DNA from 4 places in the Shewanella carassii genome. Region 1 is predicted to be linked to each of the others. Evidence: predicted binding sites of a transcription regulator. Region 1 holds the regulator's gene; each other region holds the start of a gene.
The links. Region 1 encodes sigma-54, which starts transcription at its own class of promoters, with help from an activator protein. Its sites were predicted from a motif close to GTTGGCACGNNNNTNGNNT; they were not measured.

Region 1 (4,598 bases):
ATTGCGGGTTCGGCATCCGGGCCTTCGGCGATGAGGCGAATCTTCTTGCCTTGGCCGGTTTCCAGCATCAGGAGCCCAAGCACACTGGCGGCCGAGGCCTTTTTCTTACCTTGGATCAGGGTGATATCGGCTTCGAATTCACTTGCCAGTACCGCTAGTTTAGTGGCAGCGCGGGCGTGCAGGCCCAGTTTATTGACTATGGTGATTTCCCGTTCAACCTTTGCCATTGCTCAGCTCCCGGTGACGAGCCTGTACCTTGTGTTTGCTATTGCCAAAACGTTTGGCGAGCTGCTCGGCAACATAGACAGATCTATGCTGGCCACCGGTGCAGCCTATGGCTATGGTGAGGTAACTGCGGTTGTTGCGTTCAAGGTGCGGCAGCCAGGTTTCCAGTAGATTTTCTATCTGCCAGATGAACTTGTTTACTAGTGGCTGGCGGCTGAGAAACTCCTGCACAGGTTCATCCAGCCCGGTCAGTGGCCTGAGCGCTGGCTCCCAGTGAGGGTTGGGCAGAAAGCGCACATCAAACATGAAGTCGGCTTCCTGGGGCATACCGTGCTTGAAGCCGAAGGATTCAAAGTTGATCACCAGTTCTTTATCGACACTGCCAAGCAGAATTTCCCGCACAGTATCACTGAGTTCATAGATATTCATGACTGAGGTATCTATGTAGTGATCCACTAGTTTTGACATAGGCTCCAGCAGCTTACCTTCGAGCTTGATGGCGTCCTGTAGTGAGACTTTGCTCTTGGATAGGGGGTGCAGTCTGCGGGTTTCGCTGTAGCGCTTCAGCAGCACTTTATCGGAGGCGTTGAGGAAGAAGCTGGTCAGTTGGGTGTTTTCCGGCAAGGCTGCCAACTGCTGTTCCAGCACCTTTTCCTGATCCGGCATATTGCGCACATCTATGCTGATGGCAACCAGATCATTGCTGCCGCGGAGGTTATCCAACAGGCTGCCTATCATGGGCAGGGGCAGATTATCCACACAGTAGTAACCCAGGTCTTCGAGTACCCTGAGGGCAACGGATTTTCCGGAACCGGAGCGGCCTGAGACTATCGCGAGTTTCATCCTGTGATCACCTGGTAGAGTTCGGTTGCATCGCTGGATTTACGCAACTGCTTGAGTATCGCCTTGTCGCTGAGCTTTTCAGCCATGGCGGATAGAGTACTCAGGTGTTGCTGGCATTGTTCGGCGGGCACCAGGAGGGCGAACAGTATGTCCACCGGCTGGTTGTCTATGGCATCGAAGGCGATAGGCTCTTCGCATTTGACCAGCACGGCAATCGGCTCTGTGATATCAGGCAGCCGGCCATGCGGAATCGCAATACCATTACCTATACCTGTGCTCCCCATCTTTTCGCGGGCCAATAGGCTTTCAAAAATCGCTTGAGAGGAAAGGGTGGGGTACTGGGCGCTGGCGAGATCGCTAATCAGCTCCAGTACCTTTTTCTTACTGCCCGGAGTGGCACAGGTGGTGCACTCCGGCCGCAGGATGGTACTCAGTTCCATCGTTAGTGTTTTGTCAGCTTTTCTTTGTGTTTAATGACCTGACGATCCAATTTATCAATCAGAACGTCGATGGCGGCATACATGTCGGCATGTTCAGAAGTAGCATAGACTTCGCCGCCATTGAGGTGGATCTTGGCTTCGGCAATCTGTTGCATTTTTTGTACATTGAGCACAACGTGCACATTATTGATCTGTTCGAAATGGCGTTCAAGTTTCGAAAACTTACTTTCCACGTAGTCACGTAGTGAGTCGGTGATCTCGATGTGATGTCCTGTCAGGTTGATTTGCATAGAAATATTCCTCCAAATTCCAACTGTGGATTTATAAACTCTTACGCTGGTTCGACGGTGGTATCATCATAGCCTCGCGATACTTGGCTATGGTGCGTCTTGCAACGTTGATTCCCTGTTCTGCCAGAAGCTGCGCCATCTTGCTGTCGCTTAAGGGCTTCTTCTGGTTTTCCGCTGCCACGAGCTTCTTGATAAAAGCCCTGATCGCCGTGGAAGAGCATTCTCCGCCATCTTCGGTACCGACATGGCTGGAGAAGAAGTACTTCAATTCAAATATTCCCCTGGGGGTATGCATATACTTTTGAGTGGTGACCCTAGAGATGGTCGATTCATGCATCTCGACCGCCTCGGCGATATCGTTGAGCACCATGGGTTTCATGGCCTCTTCACCATATTCGAAAAATCCCTGCTGGAACTGCACTATGCAGTTGGCCACCTTGAGCAGGGTGTCGTTGCGGCTCTCCAGGCTCTTGATAAACCATTTGGCTTCCTGAAGATGGCCACGAATAAACTGGCTGTCTGATTGGCTGCGGGCACTGCGGGCCATGGCAGCATACTGCTGGTTGATCCCGAGTTTGGGCATACAGTCCGGGTTGAGTTCCACGACCCAGCGGCCATTTTTCTTCCAGACGCTAACATCCGGGATCACATATTCTTCGTCCATCGGCTGCACCAGCAAGCCGGGACGGGGATTGAGACTCTGAATCAGGTTGATGGCGTCACGCAGTTGATCTTCCTTGAGCTTGGTCTTGCGCATCAGGGTGCGGAAGTCACGGGCGGCAATGAGATCCAGGTGTTCGTCAATCAACAAGCGGGCATTGGCCAGATGTGGGGTGTCGGCGTTGAACTGCTGTAACTGGATCAGCAGGCATTCGCGCAGATCTCTGGAGGCGATGCCGACAGGATCGAAGTGCTGGATCCGCTTGAGTACCGCCTCGACTTCATCGAGTTCAATCTCAGGGTTGCCCATGGCTTCGAGGATCTCCTCTGTGCTCTGGGTCAGATAGCCCTGTTCGTTGATGGCATCTATGATGGCGGTGGCAATGGCGTCGTCGGTATCGGAAAACGGAGTCAGGTTCTTTTGCCACTCCAGGTGTTCGTAGAGACCTTCGCTGGTTTCTCCCTGGAAGGGCATGTCATCTTCACGGCCCATGGCCGGCCCTGAGGCACTGGCAGCGGTAAAGACTTCATCCCAGGTGGTATCCATAGGCAGCTCATCCGGCATAGATTCATTGCTCAGTGCCTCTGAGGTTTCTACCGTGGAGCCATCGACTTCCTGGGGACTTAGTTCGCTGCTGTCGTTTTCTTTATGGGCGTCAATGGGGTCGTCCTGGCTGTCCTCGGCCATCTCCAAGAGGGGGTTGGCTTCCAAGGCTTCCTGAATTTCCTGCTGCAGCTCAAGGGACGACAGTTGCAGCAGGCGGATGGCCTGTTGCAACTGAGGTGTCATGGTCAACTGTTGACCCAGTTTGAGCTGGAGTGACGCTTTCATTATACCGCTAATCCCTACTCGTTATTTTTCAATGAAAAAATTCAATAATAACAGGCTATAATACCCGGAATTCCCTCCGGATGACATGATCCTAACTATAGCCTGAATTGTTCGCCTAAGTACACAGCGCGTACTTGTTGGTTATCCAAGATTTCAGCGGGTGTGCCTTCGGCAATCAACTGTCCATGGCTGACTATGTAGGCTCGCTCACAAACGTCGAGTGTTTCGCGAACATTGTGGTCTGTGATCAACACCCCTAAACCGCGGGACTTAAGCTGTTCGATGATTTTTTTGATATCGATAACTGAGATGGGATCCACACCGGCGAACGGCTCATCCAACAGAATAAACCTTGGATTAGCGGCCAGCGCCCGGGCGATTTCCACTCGGCGGCGTTCACCGCCGGAGAGGGACATCCCCAGGCTGTCACGTATGTGGGTAATGTGGAATTCTTCCAGTAGCTGTTCGAGCTGTTCCTCGCGCTCGTCGCTGTTGAGCTCCTTACGGGTTTGCAGCACGGCCATGATGTTGTCATGTACCGACAACTTGCGAAAGATACTGGCTTCCTGTGGCAGATAACCTATGCCTTTACGGGCACGCAGGTGCATGGGATCTAGGGTCAGCTCGTCTTCATCGATAAAGATACGGCCCTTGTCACTCTGTACCAGCCCGACCACCATATAGAAGGTGGTAGTCTTGCCCGCCCCGTTGGGGCCCAGTAGCCCGACGATTTGGCCGGTATTGACCGACAGGCTGACGTCTTTGACTACGTTGCGCTTCTTGTAGCTCTTTGCCAGATTCTGTGCCGTCAGGGTGCTGGTCATTGCGGCTCCTGCTGCTGTTCTTTTTTGTTGAGATCCTGATAGTTTTCCGGCTGGATAACAGTAGTTACCCTATCTTGGCCTTTGCCGCTGCTTTCCGCTTCCAGCTGCTGCTTGTTGATGTCGTAGACTATCTTCTCGGCGGTCACTTCGCTGCCGTCCTGTTCTACTTTGGCTTGGCCTATCAAGGTCATGATGCGACTGTCTATGTTGTAGTGGATCTCTTTGGCCTTGGCGCTGGCCAGACGGCCATCTTCCAGTTTCTGGGTATAGGTGGCAGGTGAGCCCTTGGCCACCAGGATCCGCTCGCCGCTCTTATCCTCTGTGTAAGCCGTGAGTTCATCGGCCAGCAGTTTCAAACTGCCCTGGGTGACTGTGACTGGCCCACCGTATACCACGCGCTTGTTCTTGATATCGGCAAACTGATTGGCGGCGCTGATCTCTACTTTTTGCAGCAGATCTTCTTCGATGGCTATCGCCGACAGAC
Region 2 (4,598 bases), 810 kb from region 1:
CACCCGGGCGAAGTCCAGCTCCAGCTCTGTCACATAATGATCTCCGGCCGGATAACTACGCACGACCTTGGCACCACGGATCACCCCGGAAACAGAGGCCTGAATATTATCGCCCTTCAGCATCCAGTCACTGACCTTACTGTCGGCCGATAAACGCTGACCATAGACTTGCTCGGCCAGCTCCCGATAGGCAGCTATCTTGGATGCTTGCATCGCCATCAACACCTTTTGCGACTGTTCCTTGGCCGGTTGGCTGGCCAGCGGAGCATAGCCTACTGCCGTCAACTTGGGAAAACTGCCCGGTGCCTCCGTCTCCCACTGCACATATCTGTCTTTATCGGCACAGCCACTGAGAATTAACGCTAATGCCAGCGTGGCCAATGACAAAGTGTTACTCCAATACTTCATTACTTATCCCCCACTATCCGGCCCTTGTCTTCACCACGGTTTTCGTAGCGATAGAGCAAGCCCTCTTTTGACACCACCTTATTGGATGGCGCCAGGTAGCCCGGCAATTCCTGCTCCATTATCCGCGCCGTGGCCGCCGAAAGCACCCGGTTGTTGCTAACACTGACTATCCGGCTATTGAATAGCATCTCGCCTTTGGCCTGGCTCATACTGGTGACCAGTACATGCTCCACCGCAATATTGCTCGGCAGTTTTTGCCAGTCACGAGTAAGGATGAAATCCCCCTGTGGCGTGACCCGCACCGCATCGGCCAGGTTCAAATCGACCAGATTAAAGCCCTGTTGATGAAAGGCTGTCATCAACCCTTGCTGCAGTTGTGAAGCCAGTGCATTGCTGCTCTGCATGTCCTCCACCATCACAGGCGTCATCACCAGTAACGGCTGGGTCGGCTTAAGGGCATCGTTGTGAGCTACCAACTCATCAACCAACTGCTGCGCCAATAGATTGACTGGCACAGGTTGCGCAATGTCGGCTCGCGGTTGCGGCGCAGTCATGCTGCAAGCCGGCAACAAGAGTAAAGGCAGAATACACAGGGCTTTATACATAATATCCATCCCACTGACGCCCGAGCGGGCAGTTAACTTTATTTTGGAGTCCGGCGTAAACCTTATTCTACCTGGCTTAACGGCCATATTAGGCGGCGCTTGACACTGAGTATTGAGCCACTCTCTAACGGCGGTATTTACCGAATTAACAAGGGCACCAATCCATTCCCACCGCTTCATTGGGATACGCAATCCCCCGCCAAGGCAGCTCATCAAAGTCGATTGGCCGGGCTCCATATTCCTTGGCTAAAGCTATGCAAATAAAATACCAACCAAGGGTTATGTAAAAATAGAGCTCAATTCGGATGACCTCTAACGGCAAGCCTTTATGCTTAGCCGTTTTTGAAAATTCTTGCTTCAGAGCTATCCGGCGACGGTTTAAGCATGTCAAGTGAATAGCACCGGCATTAGGTGGCTTAAAATATCAATATCCGCCAATGACGCTTATCAGCGCAGAACGACCATCGCAGTATGACCAGATTGAGACGACCCCAACTATGCAATCACAGGAATGCAACCCTTATGATTAAACCTTAGTGATGTAGCACTGTCCCAATCCCAACCACCGGCTTGGGTTGAGCCTCTCATGCCTTATCGGCAAATTCTTGCCGCTCTTTAGCTTGGCTCTTTCAAACAACTGCTTGGCTCTCACAAACAACACCGTAAGCCCTCCCCTCTCACTGGCATAAAATTTGAATGCCAAGCAATACCAGTTTAAGTGGTGGCAAAATTCCGTCACCCTGACTCCTATTTTGAGGAACCGCCTTATGAGATTGCCCCCCTTGCTCTTGCTGCCGCTGCTGGGCATCAGCCTGAACGCCATGGCAGAGTGGACCGAGGCCCGAGGTGAAGCCAAAATAATCAATGGTAATCTGACCCAGGCACGGGAAGCGGCAATGGACAACGCCATCAACATGGCTCTGCTCTCCCGTGGCGGCAGTTTTCAATCGACCCAGAGTGTCAGCCAGGGGCGCTTGACCCAAAACGATTTCAGCCTCTCCAGTCAGGCGCAGATAAGCAGTGTCGAACTGGTCAGCGAACTGCGCCAGGGAGACAAGCTCAAGGTGGTTATGCGGCTCGATATTCTCGATGGCCCGGATAACAAGTGCCAAAGCTCGGCCATCAAGGCCGCTATCCTGGTGCCACAGGCCAGTATTAAGGACAGAAGCCAACTGCGTTATGGTCAGTTGGAAAATTTCCAGCAAATCCTGTCAGAGCGGATAGCGGCAACGCTGGATAAGCAATCCTCCACCAGCTTTGCCCACCTGCACGCCAAAGAGCGGCTGGATATCAAAGAAGAGCTTATCAATATCCGGGGTTACCGTTTGCCGACCTGGATAAGTGAAATTACCGACAGCCAGTATCTGTTGCTGCCGCAAATCATAGATATCTCCACCGAACCGGCCGAGTCCGGCTTTATGGGCCTGTGGGACAGCGAGCCTCAGCGACTGTTTCAGCTGCAGCTCAGCCTCTATCATGGGATCAGCGGCGAGCAGATCTGGTATCAGAACTACAGCATTTCCGCGCCCTGGGAGTTTGCCAAAAATGAATCCGTCCCTCCCAACAGCGACAGATTCTGGCGTGCCAGTTACGGGCAGGCCATAGATAAGGTGCTGGCCAATGCCAGTAAAGATATCGATATGGCACTGGCCTGCAGACCGCTGCTGGCACAGATAGTCGTGCGTCAACAAGATAGAGTGATACTCAACCTGGGGCGACGCAACGGCATCCGCGTTGGCGATCAGTTCCAAATCGTGCTGCAACAAAACCTGCCCGACCGCATGAACCAAATGCGTGCCGTGGCCGGAGAAACCCGGGCAAAAATCACCATAGATCAAGTCACAGAGGAAAGTGCCATCGCAGTGCTCAGCGGTGAAAATGCCGCCCTCAACATTCAGGTTAATGACATCGCGATTAAGATTTAAGCAATTAAATCTAAAGCCTTTTCATCCGGGTGAAAACCAGTATAATCACTGGCGTCTCCCTATAGCTCAACAGGATAGAGCAGTCGCCTCCTAAGCGACCGATCGGGGTTCGAGTCCCTGTGGGGAGACCAGCATTTTCTTCTTGTGCCTGCTTGCACAAGTCTCAAGCTTCTTTTAGAACCCATCCTCTGCCGATCCAGGCGCTTCAAATTAGTGATTTTGTTCTCTGATAGTTTTCTCTCAGGAAAACATTGAGTTAGCGATGTGGCCATCGTGGCTTTAAAGCCTTAAATAGCCAACCAACTTGGATTTAGCTTCCCGCTAAGCAACAACCTTTCACCTGCGGCGCAGATGGGCAGGAAGCTCGAATGCCGTGAAGGACAGGACGTCCGAGAACGGTCCTTTTGGCACAGGCTCTCCTGTGACATGGCGAGAGTTGCGTTGCAACATGCTTTCGAGCGCGAGTCAGGGATGTCGAGCTGGCTCGTTGTACATGGATGCATTTGCTCCACGACTTTACGCCGTTGGTACAGCGGCTATCATGGCTTTAAGCCAGAACTCACCAATAAACTTGCGCTTAGCTGCCAGTTCACCATCACCTGCGGCGCGAATGGGCACGCCGTGAAGGACAGGACGTCCGAGAACAGTCCTTTTCGCACAGGCGATCCTGTGACTCGCTGCAAGTACGTCCTTGTAAGCTCTGCCTCGGCATCCATGCCTCGGAAGGTCACAGTTCCGCCTGTGCCTGGGAATTAGGTGTATATCTTTAGCAACTCAGTTGTGCTTCGGGTATTCCGGCAGTCAAAACCAACCACTACGGCGATGAAGCCCTAACCCGCCTTCGAGGCATTGTCAGCTTTGGGGTTGAAGTCATCACCCGAGTGCACCAATGGACGCTTTCTCAAGCTGATAGCACCGACCGCTCTTACTTGGAGTTATGTCAATAAGTGTATAAAACCGATGACAACCCCATGAACTTAGTACATTATCTAGTTTGTTAAATTTAATAAGAAGCTTTCTTGAGTATGTGACTAAAGTCTAAATTTAAATGAATGCAGAGGGAATTGTGAACTTTGAAGCGGCTACATTAGATGATCTGATGCACTATGTTTTTGCGTATATTCTTGAACATGGTCAAGTTAATAACGCTAGTAAAGGAAAAAATATAGAGATCCTAGGATGCGAGCTGAGGTTATCTAATCCCATTGCTAGGGTTAGCAGGACTGAGTCTCGAGGTTTAATTTTTAGCTGTTTAGGGGAGTTATTTTGGTATCTTTCTGGTAGTAATGAGGGTAGCCATATAGAAAAATATATACCTAAGTATGGCGCTTTTATCGAAGCTGATGGCTTAGTCCATGGTGGTTATGGAAAGAGACTTTTCAACATGCATGAAAAGTATAATCAAATAGAACGGGTGATAGAACAATTAAAAAATGCAACCACTACCAGAAGGGCTGTCATACAACTCTTTGACTCATCAGACTTATCCAAAGACTATAAAGACATCCCATGTACGCTTAACTTACAGTTTGTTGTTAGAAACAGAAAACTTCACATGTTCACAACGATGCGTTCCAATGATGCATATATTGGCTTACCTCATGACATATTTGTATTTACAATGTTGCAAGAAATGATATCAAGAGAGCTTCAGTGCGAA
Region 3 (4,598 bases), 1.0 Mb from region 1:
ATCATTTCTGGTCGGCCAAGTCGGTAATGCTGCTGGTCCTTGGACTGCTGTTCCTGCTGCCCTTGATAGCTTACACCTCGGGCTTCTGGGAAAGCCAAACACCGGATGCGGTGCGCATGCACCTATTACAGATGATCGATTACGTGGGTCACTAATCCCTGCATTAACGGCAAACAACGGAGCATCAGCGGCTAGGCTGAAACGAACAAGGGTGGAACTTAAGGAGAGTCTTAAGAGATAAGCAGTTGAAAAAAGGCCTGATCACGGTCAGTTACCGAAATCAGGCCTAATGTGCCGTTTGATGAAGAGTCCGCTTTGGGTCTCTACATCCTGGGCTAGATTAACCTTGACGGCTGGCGCGCTTGCGGTCGTTTTCAGTCAGATGACGCTTACGGATCCGAATGCTCTTAGGCGTTACTTCCACCAGTTCATCATCATCGATGAATTCCAGTGCTTGTTCCAAAGACATCTGGATATGCGGAGTCAGTACCTGAGCTTCGTCAGTACCTGAGGCGCGCATGTTGGTCAGCTGCTTACCCTTGAGGCAGTTTACTGTCAGGTCGTTGGAGCGGCTGTGAATACCGACTACCTGGCCTTCGTAAACTTCGGCGGCGTGGCCAATCATCAGACGACCGCGATCCTGCAGACCAAACAGAGCAAAGGTCAGTGCCTTACCGGTCGCGTTGGAGATCAATACCCCGTTGCTACGCTGGCCGATATCGCCACCCTTGTAGGGACCATAGTGGTCGAAGGTGTGATACAGCAGACCTGTACCTGAAGTGGCAGTCATAAACTCAGTCTGGAAACCGATCAAGCCACGGCTTGGGATCATGAAGTCGATACGTACGCGACCCTTGCCGTCTGGCTGCATGTCGCGCATGTCGGCCTTACGGGTACCCAGCTTCTCGATAACGCCGCCCTGATGCTCTTCTTCCACATCCACGGTCAGTTGCTCGTATGGCTCGCACTTCTCGCCGTCGATCTCTTTGATGATCACTTCAGGACGGGAAACCGCCAGCTCATAACCTTCACGACGCATGTTTTCGATCAGGATGGACAGGTGCAGTTCACCACGGCCGGATACGCGGAAACGATCCGGACTCTCGGTTTCTTCCACACGCAGAGCCACGTTGTGTACCAGCTCCTGTTGCAGACGCTCAAGGATGTTACGTGAAGTCACGTACTTACCTTCTTTACCCGCGAAAGGAGAGGTGTTGACCTGGAAGGTCATAGTCATGGTAGGTTCATCAACAGACAATGGCGGCAGAGCCTCGGCATGACCAACAGCACAGATGGTGTCGGAGATCTTCAGCTCACCCAGACCTGTGATGGCAACGATATCGCCGGCATTGGCAGTGTCCACTTCATGGCGTTCCAGGCCCATGTAGCCCAGAACCTGACCGATTTTACCGTTACGGGTCTTACCGTCGGCACCGACAATAGTAACCTGCTGGTTGGTCTTGACGCTACCGCGCTTGATACGACCCACACCGATAACCCCTACATAGCTGTTGTAGTCCAGCTGAGAGATCTGCATCTGGAATGGACCATCGGCATCGGCATCCGGAGGAGATACTTTTTCAACGATAGTCTGGAACAGCGGCGTCATATCTTCACTGGCTTCATCGGGATCCAAGCTGGCAAAACCATTCAGAGCAGAAGCATACACAATAGGGAAGTCCAACTGTTCGTCGGTAGCACCCAGGTTGTCGAACAGGTCAAATACCTGATCGATAACCCAATCTGGACGAGCGCCAGGACGGTCAATCTTGTTGATAACCACAATAGGCTTAAGGCCTTGGGCGAAGGCTTTCTTGGTTACGAAGCGAGTCTGAGGCATAGGGCCATCTTGCGCATCCACCAACAACAATACTGAGTCAACCATAGACAGAACCCGCTCTACTTCACCACCGAAGTCGGCGTGTCCAGGGGTATCTACTATGTTAATTCGATAGTCGTTCCACTTAATGGCGGTGTTTTTCGCCAAAATAGTGATCCCACGTTCTTTCTCCAGATCGTTGGAGTCCATCACCCGCTCGGTGGCTTCTCCACGGGTGGCCAGGGTTCCTGACTGTGCCAACAGCTTGTCTACCAGGGTAGTCTTACCATGGTCAACGTGCGCTATGATGGCGATGTTACGTAAATTCTCTAACACAGTTTTGCCTCTTACGATCTCTGTTCTGTGGGATGCAACATTATAAAAGAATAGTGCAACCACTTTTGACTACTTGGCGATTGCCCTCCAGGCCTTATAAAACCTGGGTTACCATCGTATCGAGGAACACAATTTCCCCGGATGGTTGCTTTAAAAAGCGTGCCATTCTACTCTAGCGGAGGGCTATCGCACAGGATTATTTTTTAAACACCTATGAATATCCGGCTTGGGAAGCACGCGCACCATTATGGTGAACGCACCTTTTTGGACCACACAACGCACCATTCTGGTGCAAAAATGCTTCTCTCATCGGCCCGCCATTTTATATTTCCCTTTAGTTTCAACAAAATAGAATATTGGCACAAGTCTGGCTTAATAGAGACCAACAAGGCGCCAGACGCTACATACTAAGAGTTGACAAAGGGCACCCCCTTTACCCTACCGGAGGCTTGATAATGTCAGTCGAATCAGTTTTACAAAAGCTGCAAGAGTTGGAAGTTAAGTTTGTTGATTTACGCTTTACCGATACCAAAGGTAAGGAACAGCATGTATCTATCCCGACTCATCAGGTAGATGCTGATTTCTTTGAAGACGGCAAAATGTTCGACGGCTCCTCCATCGGTGGTTGGAAAGGGATCAACGAATCTGACATGGTACTGATGCCAGATCCAGACAGCTTTGTACTGGACCCATTTACCGAAGAAACCACAGCACTGATCCGCTGCGACGTCCTTGAGCCAGGCACTATGCAGGGCTACGATCGCGACCCTCGCTCCATCGCCAAGAAAGCCGAAGAATACTTGCGCGCTACCGGCATCGCCGACACTGTGCTGATCGGCCCTGAGCCAGAATTCTTCCTGTTCGATGACGTGCGTTTCGGTACCGACATGAGCGGCACCTTCGTCAAGATCGATGCCAAAGAAGCCGCCTGGAACTCAGGTACCAGCTATGAAGAAGGCAACACTGGCCACCGGCCATTCGTTAAAGGCGGCTACTTCCCAGTTGCTCCTGTAGACTCTTCACAGGATCTGCGCAGCGCCATGTGTCTGGTGCTAGAAGAGATGGGACAGATTGTAGAAGCTCATCACCACGAAGTGGCTACCGCGGGTCAGAACGAGATCGCCACTCGCTTCAACACGCTGACAAAGAAAGCCGATGAGATTCAAGAGCTGAAATATGTCATTCACAATATGGCGCACGCCTATGGCAAGACTGCGACCTTTATGCCCAAGCCGATTGTCGGCGACAACGGCAGTGGCATGCACGTTCACCAGTCACTCTCTAAAGACGGTACTAACCTGTTTGCCGGTGACAAGTACGGCGGCCTGTCTGAAACTGCCCTGTACTATATCGGCGGTATCATCAAGCACGCCCGTGCCCTGAACGCCTTCACCAACCCAAGCACTAACTCCTACAAGCGTCTGGTGCCACACTTTGAAGCCCCTGTGATGCTGGCGTATTCTGCCCGTAACCGCTCTGCTTCTATCCGTATTCCTGTAGTACCCAGCCCTAAGGCTCGCCGTATCGAGACCCGCTTCCCGGATCCTATGGCCAACCCATACCTGGCCTTCGCGGCGCTGCTGATGGCCGGTCTGGATGGCATCCAGAACAAGATCCATCCTGGCGATGCCATGGACAAGGATCTGTACGACCTGCCGGCCGAAGAAGCAGCGGAAATCCCGACTGTGGCCGAGTCTCTGGAAGTCGCCCTGGCGGCTCTGGATGCAGACCGTGAGTTCCTGACCCGTGGCGGTGTGTTCAGCGATGACTTTATCGACTCTTATCTCAAGCTGAAACAAGCCGAGGCAGAGCGTGTCAGTCGCACCACTCACCCTGTCGAATTTGAGCTGTACTACAGCCTCTAATTGCCCTGCAATCAACCGATGAGTCAAGCCATCGGATAATAAAAAAAGCGCCCCGGGAGCAATCCTGGGGCGCTACTATTTTAAGGCTTTAACACTCAAGGCGCGCTGACGATCTCCAACGCACTCTGGGCCTTGGCCCCGGTGAGGATCACCGCCAACTTGAGTTCACCCTCTGTCTGGTTCAACTCCTCAAGTCCTTCTGGCGTAAAGCGATATTGGCCTTCAGTCTCCAGCGCTTCCATGGTGCCAGCACAGGTGTCGACGGTTTCACTGCATTCGAAACGCACCCCCTTATGCCAAGGCATGGAGAAGGCTGAAGCCTGCGCAGCCGGCATCTTGAGGTACATCACCAGATAGTTACTGCCGGCATCCTTGACGGGTTTGCCCTCCGCCGTAGTCAGGCTAAAGGTCAGTGCCTGGCTTTGAGGATCCATGGCGCTCAGTGCCACCTTGAGGCTTTCGGCTTCATTGATGGATACCGACTGCTCCGGTTCAGGTTTAGGTGGAACCACAGGATCGTCATCATCGTCCCACCAGTCACAACCGCCCAGGCATAACAACAAAGACGCCACTATCAA
Region 4 (4,598 bases), 570 kb from region 1:
TAAATGCGCTGACGGTTGTGGGCACTGAACTCACAGCTTGTTGATGTACCAGCGGAACCTGCGCCGAACCTTGTGGCTGTGGCAGTCGATGGCCTTGAGCCAAAGACAGATTAGCCATGGTCGCCATATTGGTTCGAGCAACACCGTCATCCTTGGCCAGCATGGGATTCAGGGCATCGGCCCCTAATGCCTTGCTCGGACTGCCCCCCATAGCCGCAACGCTTACCGACTCAGAGACGGCTCCGGCAACGGTGGCCGTGGTTTGTTGGGCCAAAGGTATAAATTGCCCCACAGGCTGGACTGTCACCGCCGTTTCATGAACCGGCACTTCAGTCATCAACGCCGCCACATTCACACTCTCAGTGGAGGCATCGTCTTTAACCGCCTCGGCAGTGTCGGTCGGAGCAAGGCTATCGGTTTTCCCAGCGGGATCTTTTTTGACCGCGGGTTTATCCGCCTGGGCTTGAGCCTGAGAAACAGACTCCTCTTCCTGCTGGTAACTATGACTATCGCCACTATTATCTGGATGAGACGGTAACGATACTTTTTGCGATGGCGTCTCTACCAGAGATGAGATAAGCGCAATACTCAATACGAGTCTCCTTTAGTGGTTATTTCCGGCTGAAATTCAGGCTGGCTGAGTTGGGTCAGTTGATACGCAGACAGGCCTTCTTGTTGCTCCAACAATTGCCGCATCTGCCGCTGGACTAATGTCTTTTGGGTTTGCAACTGTGCAATTACCTGAGCGTGACAGCTTTCCAGATATTGGCGCGCCAGCAGTTCGGCCTGACTGCTGGGTTTACCACTCTGGCGCAGTAATTGGATCATCTGCTGATTGAGTCGGCGCACTCCCGACCAATTCTCTTCTGCGGCCAGTTGTTGCAGGCGCTGTCCCAGGACTTGCCACCGACTGACTATCGACTCACTCAAGCTGGGCCCAACCTTCCCGGATCTGTTGAATAACCTGCACCACGGGCTGCAATGCCTCAGGGTTGTTTTCCACGCTGGCACTCACCAACTGGCGGCTACAATAGTCATAGAGTCGATTGAGATTTGCAGCGACTTCACCGCCATTTTCAATATCCAACAACACATCGAGTCCATGGATCACATTCAAACACTTGTTGATACTCTGACCCTTGGCCTCGAATGCCTTGCGCTCCATATGCCCCGAAGCGCGGGCCAACTCATCCAGTAGACCGTCAAGCAGCATCCGTACCATCTCATGGGGATTGGCCGCAGCCGCCCTGGCATCCAGACTGGCCTGACGGTAACCGCTAAAAGGATCCTGCTCATAAAACATCGAATAACTCCTCAGTAAAACAATCCACTGGCGCTGTTCAACTCATTGATGGTGCTTTCCATCGCGGTGAACTGCTTCAAATAGATGTCATAACGTTGTTGCATCATGCGATCATGACGCTCCATATTGTCTTCAACCCGATCCAACTGGCGCTTTAGATTGCTCTTCTTCATATCCATATAGCCATCGAAACGGGTGAAAGGCTTGGTGATCTCCTGCACCTTGTCGACCATGCCGCCCTTGGCACCGAAGAGATCGCTGATCCCCTGAGGTTGGGTCTTCAGGGCTGTTTCCAGCTTCTTCTCATCCAGCTTTAATTCACCATTTCGGGTCAGCTCTATGCCGGCATCGGCCAAAGTCAGGCCATTAGGGGCTTTCTGAAAGCTCAATTCACGTAGCTGTTGCTGCAGCGTTCTTAGGCTGGTGTCGCCCTTGAGGATCCCCAGTTGGCTCTCATCTATCTTGTTGGCCTTCTTGTCATCCTCGTCGGTAGAGTCAGAATCCCCAAAAGCCTCGGCTCCCAGACCACGGGTTAAACCACCGATTTGACGCAACAGTTCGTTGACTGTGTCAACATAAGCTTTGATGGCTTCTTTACCGGCTTCCTGGTCGGCCTTAATGCTGATATTGCTGCTGTCACCGGCTTTGTGAACCTTACGCAGTTCAATGTCCACCCCGTCTACCACTTGTTTCAGCATATTGCTGGCCGAGGTAATACTCATACCGTTGAGGGTCGCCTTGGCATCCTGTGCGGCCTGAGTCTCAGTCATGCCCCAATCACCGCCATCCAAAGTGATACTGATACTGTTGGATTTACCGGTTTCCTTGGAGGTCAGCATCAACTGCACCTGGCCACCGGTACGCACCAAACTCGCTTGCACCCCGGGATTGTTGGGATGCTGGTTGATCAAATCCCTAAGCTCACTGACCGAGGTCGCGCCGCCAGCGCTGGTGGTAGCCAAGTCCACCGTCATGGTCTTGCCACCCATGCTGATCTGAATGACACCCGAGGCCGGTAAACTGGCGTCTTCCGATGCAAAAGGCTTAACCAACTGGTGCGCCTGAGCCAATTGCTCTACCGACAGTTGAAAGTTTCCCTGCGGTGCACTGACTGAACTGCTGACATGGATATTTTCATCTGTCACCTCGGCAACACTGCCCTTAAAGGCATCGGTCCCCAAGGTTGTCAGTTTGGTGTTTAAACGATCCAAGCCTTTATCCAGCAGACTGTAGGCATCGAGCTGTTTTTGATAGCCCGCCTTACTGCTTTGATACAGATTGTCTTTGCCGGCTCGTTCAGCGCTAATCAACTGCTGCGCGAATTGGGCACCACTCATTCCGGAAATCATTTTCAACTCCTTCTAGACACTGGCTCGTGTCTTTGGAACATTTGGGATAGCAAGAGGCATGCCATCCAGAAGGCATGTCTAACCCATTGTAAATATTGATAGTTGGTAAGGTAAGAGGCTATTACTTGGTACAGTCTCTTCCCCAGAGACTCGGAAATGGGAAAAGTCACTTCCGCTATTGCGAGCCATTCCCGAATAACATTTAAAAAAAAGCGCCATCTTTGCGGACGGCGCCTGAAACAAAAAGGTTCGCTTAGCCCAGCAGACCCATAACCAGACCAGTGTTCTGGTTGGCACGAGACAGTACGTTGGTACCGGCTTGAACCAGCAGTTGGTTCTTGGTCATGGCCGCAGATTCGTTGGCGAAGTCGGCATCCATGATACGACCAGAAGCAGCCTTGGTGTTTTCGGTCACGTTGGCCAGGTTAGCGGCGGTGTGGCCCAGACGGTTGATGTTGGCACCCAGAGCAGAACGGTTGGTACCGATCTGACCGATGAAGGTATTGATGGTATCCAAGTCGGTAATATCCAGGGCAGATTCATCTGGTTGAGCATCCAGCTTGACTTCCATAGTTTCGGCCTTGCTGGCACCAATCTGCAGAGTGACACCATTCTTCAGTTTGTCGAACAGAGCTTCACCGGCATATTCAGTGTTGGTCTTGATACGGGTCGCTTCACCCTTCAGTGCATCAAATTCAGCTTTCAGAGCGGCTTTATCATCGGCAGAGTTCACACCGTTGGCATGCTGGGTAGCCAGCTCTTTCATGCGGTTGGAGATAGAGCTCAGTTCGCTCAGGGCACCATCGGCAGTTTGCAGCATAGATACGCCGTCAGAGATGTTACGGCTGGCAGTGCTCATACCAACAACGTTGGCGTTCAGGCGGTTGGCAATCTGCAGGCCAGCGGCGTCATCATCGGCGCCGTTGATGCGCAGACCGGTAGACAGACGTTCCATGGCGGTAGACAGCAGGCTGTTATTTTTGTTTACAGAGTTCTGAGCCACCAGAGAGGCGTAGTTAGTATGTACAGACAACATGGTTGGATTCTCCCAAAGAGTGTATTTGTGTCACTAACAACAAAGCGACCCTAAAAAACCAAACTGAAAGCCACACTGAAAAAAATTAAAAAAAAATTACCTGAGCAGGTCTTGAGCATGACCGCGGCCGATATTGGCCTGCGCCAACAAGGCCTCCAGTTGCGAGCCAAAGCAAGCATTCACCTGGGGCAAAGACACTGCCTGCAACTGCTGGGACAAATTACTTAAGAGTTGTTGCTGCTGTGCCTGCCAATCCTGGCGCCAATGTTCTATCCGCCGCTGCGTCCGTTCCAACTTGGCTCGGGTCTGTCGCAAGGTCTCATTACTGTCGAAACGCCACTCCCTGGGATCACGCCAGTCGAGCAACTCCTCCAGTCGGATATTGTGCATCTCGCCGGCCGGCAGACGCATCCCCTGACCACTGAGGCTAAGACTTCCCTGCAACAGTTGCCACAACTGATCATCACACTCCAAGACCGCTTCGTTATTTTCCAGCGCCAGGCTGATACCTAAGGGCGCCAGCTGTTCACCGAGCAGTTGTGCCAGGCTGTTCGGCTCCATATTGGCCGGTAGGTGCAACAATACACTCTGTGGGCCATCGGCGCTTGGTAACAGGAGCTGCAGGCTCTCGTCCCTGTGTTTAGGTTCAAGCAGGGAAACCGCCCGCAGCCGAAAACGGCGCCGTAGCGCCCGACGCCTGGGATAGATGATATTGAACATGGGATCCCACAAGGGATACTGCAGATAACTGGGTTGCAGCTGCTGCAACTGCTTTTGCAGCAGCTGCAGTCGTTCAAACTGCTCGGCAGAGGGTTTCATCAGCAACAAGGGGCGCATTCTCTCGAGGATCCGCTGCACCTCTTCAAAGCCATTATCCACCAGCTGCATGGCACTGATGTTATGTTGCAGC

Region 2: K5621_RS07050 (flagellar assembly protein FlgT) is a predicted target of sigma-54. The motif match lies at 1,693-1,711, and genes of this name have one in related genera.
Region 3: glnA (glutamate--ammonia ligase) is a predicted target of sigma-54. The motif match lies at 2,511-2,529, and genes of this name have one in related genera.
Region 4: fliD (flagellar filament capping protein FliD) is a predicted target of sigma-54. The motif match lies at 2,700-2,718, and genes of this name have one in related genera.

The regions. Positions count from the first base shown of each region.
Region 1 covers NZ_AP024618.1:730,187-734,784, forward strand. The annotation lists gene K5621_RS03450 (HPr family phosphocarrier protein) at 1-227, opposite strand, end outside; gene rapZ (RNase adapter RapZ) at 214-1,068, opposite strand; gene ptsN (PTS IIA-like nitrogen regulatory protein PtsN) at 1,065-1,508, opposite strand; gene hpf (ribosome hibernation promoting factor) at 1,511-1,798, opposite strand; gene K5621_RS03470 (RNA polymerase factor sigma-54) at 1,830-3,290, opposite strand; gene lptB (LPS export ABC transporter ATP-binding protein) at 3,386-4,114, opposite strand; gene lptA (lipopolysaccharide transport periplasmic protein LptA) at 4,111-4,598, opposite strand, start outside.
Region 2 covers NZ_AP024618.1:1,540,873-1,545,470, reverse strand. The annotation lists gene K5621_RS07060 (LPP20 family lipoprotein) at 1-408, opposite strand, end outside; gene K5621_RS07055 (FlgO family outer membrane protein) at 408-1,022, opposite strand; gene K5621_RS07050 (flagellar assembly protein FlgT) at 1,781-2,938, shown strand; tRNA gene K5621_RS07045 (tRNA-Arg) at 2,994-3,069, shown strand; gene K5621_RS07040 (thymidylate synthase) at 4,005-4,598, shown strand, end outside.
Region 3 covers NZ_AP024618.1:4,145,510-4,150,107, forward strand. The annotation lists gene K5621_RS18545 (4Fe-4S binding protein) at 1-155, shown strand, start outside; gene typA (translational GTPase TypA) at 341-2,155, opposite strand; gene glnA (glutamate--ammonia ligase) at 2,611-4,020, shown strand; gene K5621_RS18560 (hypothetical protein) at 4,116-4,598, opposite strand, start outside.
Region 4 covers NZ_AP024618.1:159,745-164,342, reverse strand. The annotation lists gene K5621_RS00730 (flagellar hook-length control protein FliK) at 1-592, opposite strand, end outside; gene K5621_RS00725 (hypothetical protein) at 589-930, opposite strand; gene fliS (flagellar export chaperone FliS) at 923-1,303, opposite strand; gene fliD (flagellar filament capping protein FliD) at 1,315-2,652, opposite strand; gene K5621_RS00710 (flagellin N-terminal helical domain-containing protein) at 2,906-3,688, opposite strand; gene K5621_RS00705 (hypothetical protein) at 3,785-4,598, opposite strand, start outside.